One region of the Ruminococcus sp. MSJ-25 genome, then DNA from elsewhere that is predicted to be linked to it. Evidence: riboswitches for the same ligand, from Rfam matches in the RefSeq annotation. Region 1 holds a riboswitch; the other holds the start of a gene.
What was found. Region 1 has a riboswitch for thiamine pyrophosphate ahead of thiD (bifunctional hydroxymethylpyrimidine kinase/phosphomethylpyrimidine kinase). Riboswitches for the same ligand answer to the same signal wherever they lie in the genome.
Positions count from the first base shown of each region.

Region 1 (4,431 bases):
TTGAGAAGCCAAGGAAATTATCAAATACTTTTGCCTTTTTAAGAGCTGTAACGATAACGATAGCAAGAACTGTACCGCCTGCACAGCTTACAAAGAAAGGCAGGATATAAACTGTTATTGCTGCGGCTGGTGCGCCAACGAGAAATCTGGCAACAGGGTATGCAAGAAGTCCGCCGAGGACTGATGTGCCGAAAAGTTCACCGACATAAGCGGCAGGGAGCTTCTTTATGTACTTATAGAGCATACCTGCAACGAATGCGCCAACCATTGAGCCTGGGAACGCAAGGAGAGAGCCAAGTCCCAGAAGATTTCTGAGAAGTGCGGCTGTGAAGCCAACGCCCACTGCCCATGCAGGTCCAAGGAAAACTGCACCGATTATATTTACAAGGTGCTGAACAGGTGCGCACTTTGAAGCGCCGATAGGGAACGAGATGAGCGAACCTACCACTGCAAGGGCTACCAATACTGCTGCGAATACCAATTTGTGAATGTTTGTCTTTTTCATTTTTTATTCCTCCATATCGTATCGCACCGCCGAACGAAAAAGAGCAAGTTATCCAGCGGCGCACAGACCGTGGCTATGCTATCCGCTCACGATCTGACGTAAATTATTTTCGGTCGGTGCTCCATTGCACCCTCTCACCCCGAAACACGGGTTCCCTCGCTGAATACTTTTTATGAAAAAGTTCGCAAGACGCTCCTCTTGCACATTACATTCTTTTTATATCTGCTCTCATGTAATTGTCCGATTTTTCGTACAATTGTCGAGCTGACATTCAATTTTTATCTCATGCGGGCGAACGCTGTTCGCCCCTGCATCGAGTTTTCTACTTCTCTGAGCAGAATTTAACCTCTTTGCCCTCGAGTATCATGTTTGTTGTTCTAACGGCACACATCTTGCCGCACATTGAGCAGGTATGTCTGTCGGCAGGTGGGGTCTGCTCAAAGAATCTTCTTGCCTTTTCACCGTCAAGTGCTATCTCGAACATTTCGTCCCAATCCATCTTGTGACGAGCCGCTGCCATTTTATCGTCCATATCTCTTGCACCCTTTACGCCCTTTGCGATATCTGCGGCATGGGCTGCTATCTTGCTGGCGATAATGCCCTCCTTAACGTCGTCAACGTCCGGAAGTCTGAGATGCTCGGCAGGGGTTACATAGCAGAGGAAGTCTGCACCGCTTGCTGCGGCGATAGCTCCGCCGATAGCTGATGTGATATGGTCATAGCCAGGTGCGATATCTGTTACCAGAGGTCCAAGTACATAGAAAGGTGCGCCGTGGCATATCTTCTTTTCCATTATCATATTTGCGGCGATCTCGTTCATTGCCATATGGCCAGGACCCTCTACCATTACCTGAACGTCCTTTTCCCACGCTCTCTTTGTGAGGTTGCCAAGCTCGATAAGCTCGGAGATCTGAGCGGCGTCGGAAGCGTCTGCAAGACATCCCGGACGGAGTGCGTCACCAAGGGAGATAGTTACGTCATACTCTCTGAGTATTTCAAGTACCTCGTCATAATACTCGAAGAATGGGTTCTCGTTGCCTGTCATCATCATCCATGCGAAGAGCAGTGAACCGCCACGGGAAACGATATTCATTTTTCTTCCCTCACGTCTGAAAGCTTCGATTGCACGTCTGTTGATACCTGCGTGGATAGTCATAAAGTCAACGCCCTCTTCTGCATGGGCTTTTACTACCTTAAGAAAGTCCTGAGCGGATATCTCAAGGAGGTCTTTATCGAGGTAGCCGATAGCGTCATACATAGGAACAGTGCCTATCATGGCAGGCGACTTTGCTACTAGCTCTTTTCTGAAAGTATTGGTCTTGCCGTAGTTTGACAGGTCCATGATAGCTTCAGCGCCGAACTTGATAGCCATATCCACTTTCTGCATCTCAATGTCATAATTCTTAGCGTCCCCTGAGATACCGAGATTTACGTTTATCTTAGTTTTAAGGCCTTTGCCGATACCCTCGGCAGAGAGAGCAGTATGGTTTACGTTGGCAGGGATAGCAACCTGACCTGCTGCAACAAGAGCCATAAGCTCGTTTACGTCCATATTTTCTTTCTTAGCCACTGTTTCCATTTCAGGGGTAACGATACCCTTTTTAGCGGCTTCCATTTGAGTTTTATAATTTCTCATAGAACAGTTCCTTTCAAATCGTAATAGTCATAAAAGTGATTAACGGGGCTATGTCCTTTGCCCACTGTGAATGATTTTTCTATTGCCTCGGTGATATAGTTTTTCGCCTTTGTTACAGCGGAGAGCATATCCATACCGTGGGCAAGGTTTGCAGTTATGGCAGATGACAGAGTACAGCCAGTGCCATGGGTATTAGGCGAATCAACACGCTTGCAGGCAAGCTTATGAACGCCCTCTGGGGTACAGAGATAATCCACAGCGTCGCCGGTGAGATGACCGCCTTTGACGAGGACGTTTTTTACGCCCATATCCATTATTATCCTTGCGGCTTTTTCCATATGGTTTTCATTCTTTATCTCCAAGCCTGAGATAGCTTCGGCTTCGGGGATATTCGGTGTAAGGAGCGTAACTATAGGAAAGAGCTTTTCCCTCATGGTGGAAACAGTTCCGCCCTCAGAGAGAGCGTCGCCGCTTGTAGCGACCATGACGGGATCGCAGACGATAATACTTGGTTTATACTCATTAAGCTTATCCGCAACTGCTGAAATAATTTCGGCAGTTGGGAGCATACCGAGTTTTACGGCATCGACGTGGATATCCTCAAACACAGCGTCTATCTGTTTTTGTATCTCCTCAACGGGTACGTTGAAAACAGACAGCACACGGGTAGTATTTTCAGCGACGACAGAGGTAATAACGCTCATGCCGAAAGTTTCATTAGCGCTGAAGGCTTTAAGGTCGGCTTGTATACCTGCGCCACCGGAGCAATCCGAGCCTGCCACTGACAAACATTTTAACATACTTTATTCCTTTCTTATGGAAAAGGGGAAACAAAAAACCTCCTGACCATGCAGGAGGTAAATTTACACAAATTGCTTCCTACACTGGTATTGACCAACAGGTTCAAAGGGTCAGGTTTTACCTTCTCAACCCAGCGTTTTCGCTTGGGTCCCCCTGCAAACTTTATTCGATTTTTCGCAGTTTTTCTGCTTTTTTATTATAACACTGGTCAGCGAGATTGTCAAGGAAAAATTGTGTATACATTTACATTTGAAACTTACCGATACAGTGCTATGAAACCAAGCGGGCGACCAAAGGTCGCCCCTACAGTTATTCGACAGTTTGTTATGCCGCAAAATCGCTTCGCTTTACAGTATTCTCCTGATAGTGTTTATCTTTCCGCAATACTTGATATTTGCAAGAGGCTGTATTCTGATCCCATAATATGTACTCATAGCATGGACTATTTTTCCGCCGCCTATATACATCGCTACATGGCCATAGTTATTACAGATTATCAGGTCGCCTGCTTCTATATTCTTCAAAGACACTGCTTTTCCCATTTTCGCCTGCGAATATACGCTGTTATACATATTCACACCGGCTTTTCTATAGGCTTGCATTGTCAATCCACAGCAGTCCGTTGCCTTATACTTTGTTCCGCCCCAAACATATCTTCCGCCGTTCATGCTTGCGGCATAATCAACGGCTGTTTTTATTCTTGCTTTTCTCTCTGGTGTACGCTTCACACCTTTTCCTACCTTGACGTACTTACCTTTATGATCGCCTTCATTGATAAGGACATAATTTGCTCCGCCGATATTCTTGCTCTGACCTGCCACACGCTTATTTTTATCGGTAGTGAGAGTACCCGACACAGCCACAGAGGCTTTTGTTTTTGAGGATTTCTTGAACCTACCGTTTTTAAAGCTATAAAGCTGAACGTTTTTATCTATATAATAGTATGTTTTTGCTGCTGTCTTTACGTTGAGGATCGACGACTCTGACTTGGCACTGCCGTTTACCGCTTTGACAGTGACTTTATATTTTGTGGAAGCTTTAAGATAAAGCTTGCCGTCATCGGTTATATTTATATAGTTATCCTTTTTAAGTGCCTGCCATGTATATTTTCTTACATAGCGTCCGTTTACATAGACCTCAAATGTAGTCTTTGAGGAAAAGCTGGTGAGATTTTTTACTCCTGCTTCTATTTTGTTTGAATACGCTTGTCTTTTTATCAAAACAGGTTTTGTCATCGAGTCGGCAGCAGAAGCTGTTATAACATTCACATAAGTCTTAGCGGATCCCTGCGGTGCAAATGCCACAAAGCTTATCATTATAACTGATGAAATTATCACTGCTGTTATTTTTCTTATTATGTTGATAACGGATCAGTCCTTTCCAGTTTTTGTATTCATGTACTTATACGATTTCATGTATATTATTATACATCGTTAATTATTACAATCTGTAATAATTAAGTTTCTATTTTGTAAACACTTATGGCAGT
Region 1 is NZ_JAHLPI010000016.1:150,076-154,506, reverse strand. It holds gene thiW (energy coupling factor transporter S component ThiW) at 1-505, opposite strand, end outside; gene thiC (phosphomethylpyrimidine synthase ThiC) at 828-2,141, opposite strand; gene thiD (bifunctional hydroxymethylpyrimidine kinase/phosphomethylpyrimidine kinase) at 2,138-2,941, opposite strand; TPP riboswitch at 3,001-3,107, opposite strand; gene KQH97_RS08895 (C40 family peptidase) at 3,290-4,279, opposite strand.

Region 2 (4,431 bases), on a different contig from region 1:
ATAAACAATTCTCATGACAATCCCGACCTTGACGATGACACTCTTGAAATGATACGCAAACGTGATCTTATGCGTCTGAAAAAGATGACCGATTACTGCAACACAAACGGCTGTCTGAGAGAGTTTATCCTTGGATATTTTGGTGAGAAGCAGGACAAGCCTTGTCAGAACTGTTCAGGCTGTTTGGGTGATTTCGGAGAAACAGAAGAAGTTGACGTGTCTGTGGATTGTCAGAAAGTGCTTTCCTGCATTTATAGACTTCACCAGCGAAACCTTTCTTTTGGAGCAGGTGTAATAGCACAGATACTTAAAGGCTCAGACTCCGAAAAGGTAAAGCGTTTTGACCTTTCCACTCTTTCGACATACGGCATAATGAAAGACTCCACGCATGTCTATATCCGCAGGCTCATAGCTTTTCTTGAAGCTGATGATTACATCACACAGACTTCACACGGGGATTTTTCTGTGCTTACCCTTACAAGAAGGTCTGCAGAGATATTAATGGACAAAAAGACTATTACAATACGCCTTCCAAAGAAAAAGCCAAAGAGCGAAACGGTCACAAAGATCGGCAGGGACGAAGTTACGACATTTGACAAGGAGCTTTTCGGACGGCTCAGAGCAGTGCGGAGCAAGCTTGCGACACAGGCAAGTCTGCCTGCATATATCATTCTTACAGACGCTTCACTGCGTGATATGTGTATAAAGCTTCCTAAGACGCAGACGGAGCTTTTGAATATCTCAGGAGTGGGAAAGTCAAAGCAGGAACGTTATGGAAGATACTTTGTAGCTGAGATACAGAAATATCTCAAGGAAAATCCTGACGCTGCTTCGGGTTATAAATATATCCCAGAGGGCTATCTGCAAAAACAGATGGCGGAAGGCGGTCAAAGCACAAAGGAATATATAATTGCCCACGCAGGTGAGCTTTCAGGCAAAGAACAGGATATGACCCTTTCAGAAGTATGCGACAGCATTTTCTATCAGCTCGGCACAGACGGCGATATAAGAAGCATAAAACTTGCCATAAAAGAATGGCTCATAGGTGAAAATTATCTTGCAAAAGACGGAGCAAACGGCAGGGGCTTTCTTGAAACTACAATACTTTCCCCCGAAGCAGGAATAATAGAGCGTGAAAAAATATCACAGCTTGGAAACAGCTACAAGACGATACTTTTTCCAAAGCAGGCGCAGGAATTTATTTTTGAGAACATAGAGGAGATACTCAGCAAAGATGTACAAAACTAATAATAAAATGCGGTTTTGTGACAAATATTTATGTTTTCATACAATTTAGGTGGGGAAAATCAGAAAAGCTATTGAAAACCCACGAAAAAAGCAGTATAATAACAATAGTACATAAAACGACACGGGAGCTGAATGTTTTTCGGCTGAGAAAGAGCAAATTGATGTTCTGACCGCACCTGATATGGGTAATGCCAGCGTAGGAAAATAGTGTGTATATCTATGCGTATGCCCTTTTATCAGGCATACGCATTTTTTGTACGCAGAAAGGAATGGTATAATATGAAAAATTCAAAAACACTCACACTGGTCGAGGGTGCAGTAATGGTGGCACTGGCAACAGTGCTTAGCTTTATCAGAGTATACAAGCTCCCTTGGGGCGGCTCTATCACACTGCTCTCCATGCTTCCTATAGCCGTTTTCAGCATTAAGCATGGCGTAGCAAAGGGTCTTGGAGCGGCATTTGTTTTCTCTCTCATTCAGTTCATTCAGGGTATCACAGACGGACTTTTCGGCTGGGGACTTTCTCCTGTAATGCTCGTTGCCTGCATATTCATTGACTATCTTGCAGCCTACACAGTTCTCGGTGTGGCAGGAATTTTCAGAAAGAAAGGCGCAGTGGGCTGGATAGCAGGAACGATGATAGCAGTTTTCCTGAGATTTGTTTGCCACTTCATCAGCGGCGTTGTTATCTGGAAGTCATTCGGCGCACTGTGGGACGGCTTCTCAACAGACAACAGCGTACTCTACAGCCTGCTTTACAACGGCTCATATATGCTTCCTGAAATGATATTCACAGCTATCGGTGCGTTTGCACTTTTTGAGATACCTCAGACTAGAAAAATTCTTTCCACACAGGATAAATAATCACACATTGCAAAAGGCTGGCGGTCTGCGGCTGTTTTCATTCATGCAAAAAAAAGGACGAACACAAAATGTTCGTCCTTTTATTTATCAGTTATAACCGCAGGCAAGACGTTTCTCAAACTCAGCCGCAGGCAGAGGCTTGTCAAACACAAAGCCCTGAACAGCGTCACAGCCAACTTCTCTGAGATAGTCAAGCTGCTGCTCAGTTTCAACTCCCTCGGCGATAGTTTCCTTGCCAAGCTTTTTAACCATTTTTATAATGTAATAGAACATTATAAGATCTTTATCCTTGCCCTCATAATCCTTTTCAAGAGGAATAAAGGACTTGTCTATCTTTATTACCTGCAGATCAACATTCTTTATCATATTGAGCGATGAAAAGCCAGTACCAAAATCGTCCATAGATGTGACGATACCATTAGCTCTCAGACCATTCACGATCTCTGTGATAAGCTCAAAATTCTGATAATCCTCGCTTTCAGTAAGCTCTATTTCTATAAGCTGGTGATCAAGCTCGTATTTGTCGATCAAGGCAACTATATTACCTATCATATTTTTTTCTTCCAGGTGCTTCCTCGAAAAATTCACTGATATCCTCAAGGGTTCAAAACCCATATCTATGCGTTTTCTCAGCCATTTGCAAACTTCTTCAAGCACATAGTAGTCAAGCTTTATTATGCTTCCGTCATTCGTGAGAAGCGGAATAAACTCCACCGGTGCTGATAACCTTCCCTTTCTATGCCAACGTACAAGGGCTTCTGCACCAAATATCTCCTTGGTTTCGATGCGTACCTTTGGCTGATAATACACCTCGAACTCACCTGCCATAAGCCCAGCCATGAAGTTTGACAGCACTCCCTGAATTTTCATCAGTTCTTGTTTTATATTTTCGGAATACTCCATTACATGGCCTGCGCCAACTCGTCTTGCAGCAGCATATGCAATGCTTGCACGAGCCATTACTTCTCTTGGATATCTTATACCCACAGTTGACGAATATCCGATGGTTGCACTAAAAATAAAATCCTTTGATACTTTGCCATCGTCATACCTTATGTTCATAAAGCTGAGCATATCAATATATTCTCTGAGCGATTCGTTCTTTACAAGCATAACGAAATTATCGCCGCCAAGTCTTGCGATCATCTCACCATCTGAAAGATTTCGGTATATAGTCTTTGTATAATTACGCAAAACAACGTCGCCCTGTTCGTAATTTAATACCTTATTTACATATTTGAAGTTATGTATATTGAAAAAAATTATACTGAAATCCTCTATCCTGTTTTGTGCTATAAGCATACCGGCGTAATTTATCAAAGCGTCTAAATTTGCTGCACCTGTTTCGATATCCGTTTTTATAACATGAGTAACAAGCTCCTGCATAATTACCCTGTTAAATTGGATAAAAACAGTGTTTGCGATTATCTCTACGATATTCCTTTGCTCGTTATCAAAGCCATTGGAATTACCAGAATAAAAGGTCACTGTTATAAAGCCGCCTTCAAACAAAGGAAAACTTGCCTCAAAAGGCTCGTTTTCCACGTCCTTCTCTCTGTCATAAAGCACCATGAGCATATCTGCTCCATCCTCACAAAGCTTTGTTGCAGGCATTTTCACTGCAAGCTCCGCTCTGACGATGTCAAGCTTGTCTGCCACAGCAGCCACAGCACTTTTCACCTTGGCACTGCATTTGTCCATATTCTCCGAATCTTCATATATCGTTCGGAAGAAAAGCATCAAATCATTATCAAAATTCATTTTTATCCCCACTAATTTTTTATTCAATGATCACGTTCAGGAAAACGTTTTCAAAAATACCTGTACTTACCTTATTTCATTTTACTACTTTTTATAAAAAAAGTCAAGCAAACATAGCAAAACGCCGTCCTTTTCCGACGGCGTTTTATCGTCTTAGTAGCTATAGCTGCTTTCACCTACAAACTCCCTTGCAAGGGAATTTACAGGCACACTTTCGAGCATCACCGGCTCTATCTCCTCAAGGGCTTTTAGCATAGGCAAAAAGCGTTCAAAATCCTTATAGCTCCTGCTCTCACGTCGCAGTGTATCCAAAAGATAGTTCTTATACAAGGCAGGCTCATAAGCGTGAAAAGTATCCACTGAAAACTCAGCCCTGTGCTTGTATGGCATTATATACTTGTTCTCGCCAGCCTCAACGCTGTCGAACATATCTAGTGTTTCCGTTGCACTTCTGCCACGGAAAAATCCGTCCCTTATAAGTCTGCGCATAAGCCTGATATAGCAAGGATGCAGAAGCTCACCGTCTTTCAATTCAAGTCTGCTTCTTACACTGACGTA
Region 2 is NZ_JAHLPI010000010.1:16,195-20,625, forward strand. It holds gene recQ (DNA helicase RecQ) at 1-1,248, shown strand, start outside; TPP riboswitch at 1,360-1,469, shown strand; gene KQH97_RS02810 (energy-coupled thiamine transporter ThiT) at 1,528-2,112, shown strand; gene KQH97_RS02815 (bifunctional diguanylate cyclase/phosphodiesterase) at 2,200-3,873, opposite strand; gene KQH97_RS02820 (uridine kinase) at 4,027-4,431, opposite strand, start outside.
Region 2: it holds a riboswitch for thiamine pyrophosphate, as region 1 does, so the genes downstream of both, KQH97_RS02810 (energy-coupled thiamine transporter ThiT) here and thiD (bifunctional hydroxymethylpyrimidine kinase/phosphomethylpyrimidine kinase) in region 1, are expected to answer to the same signal.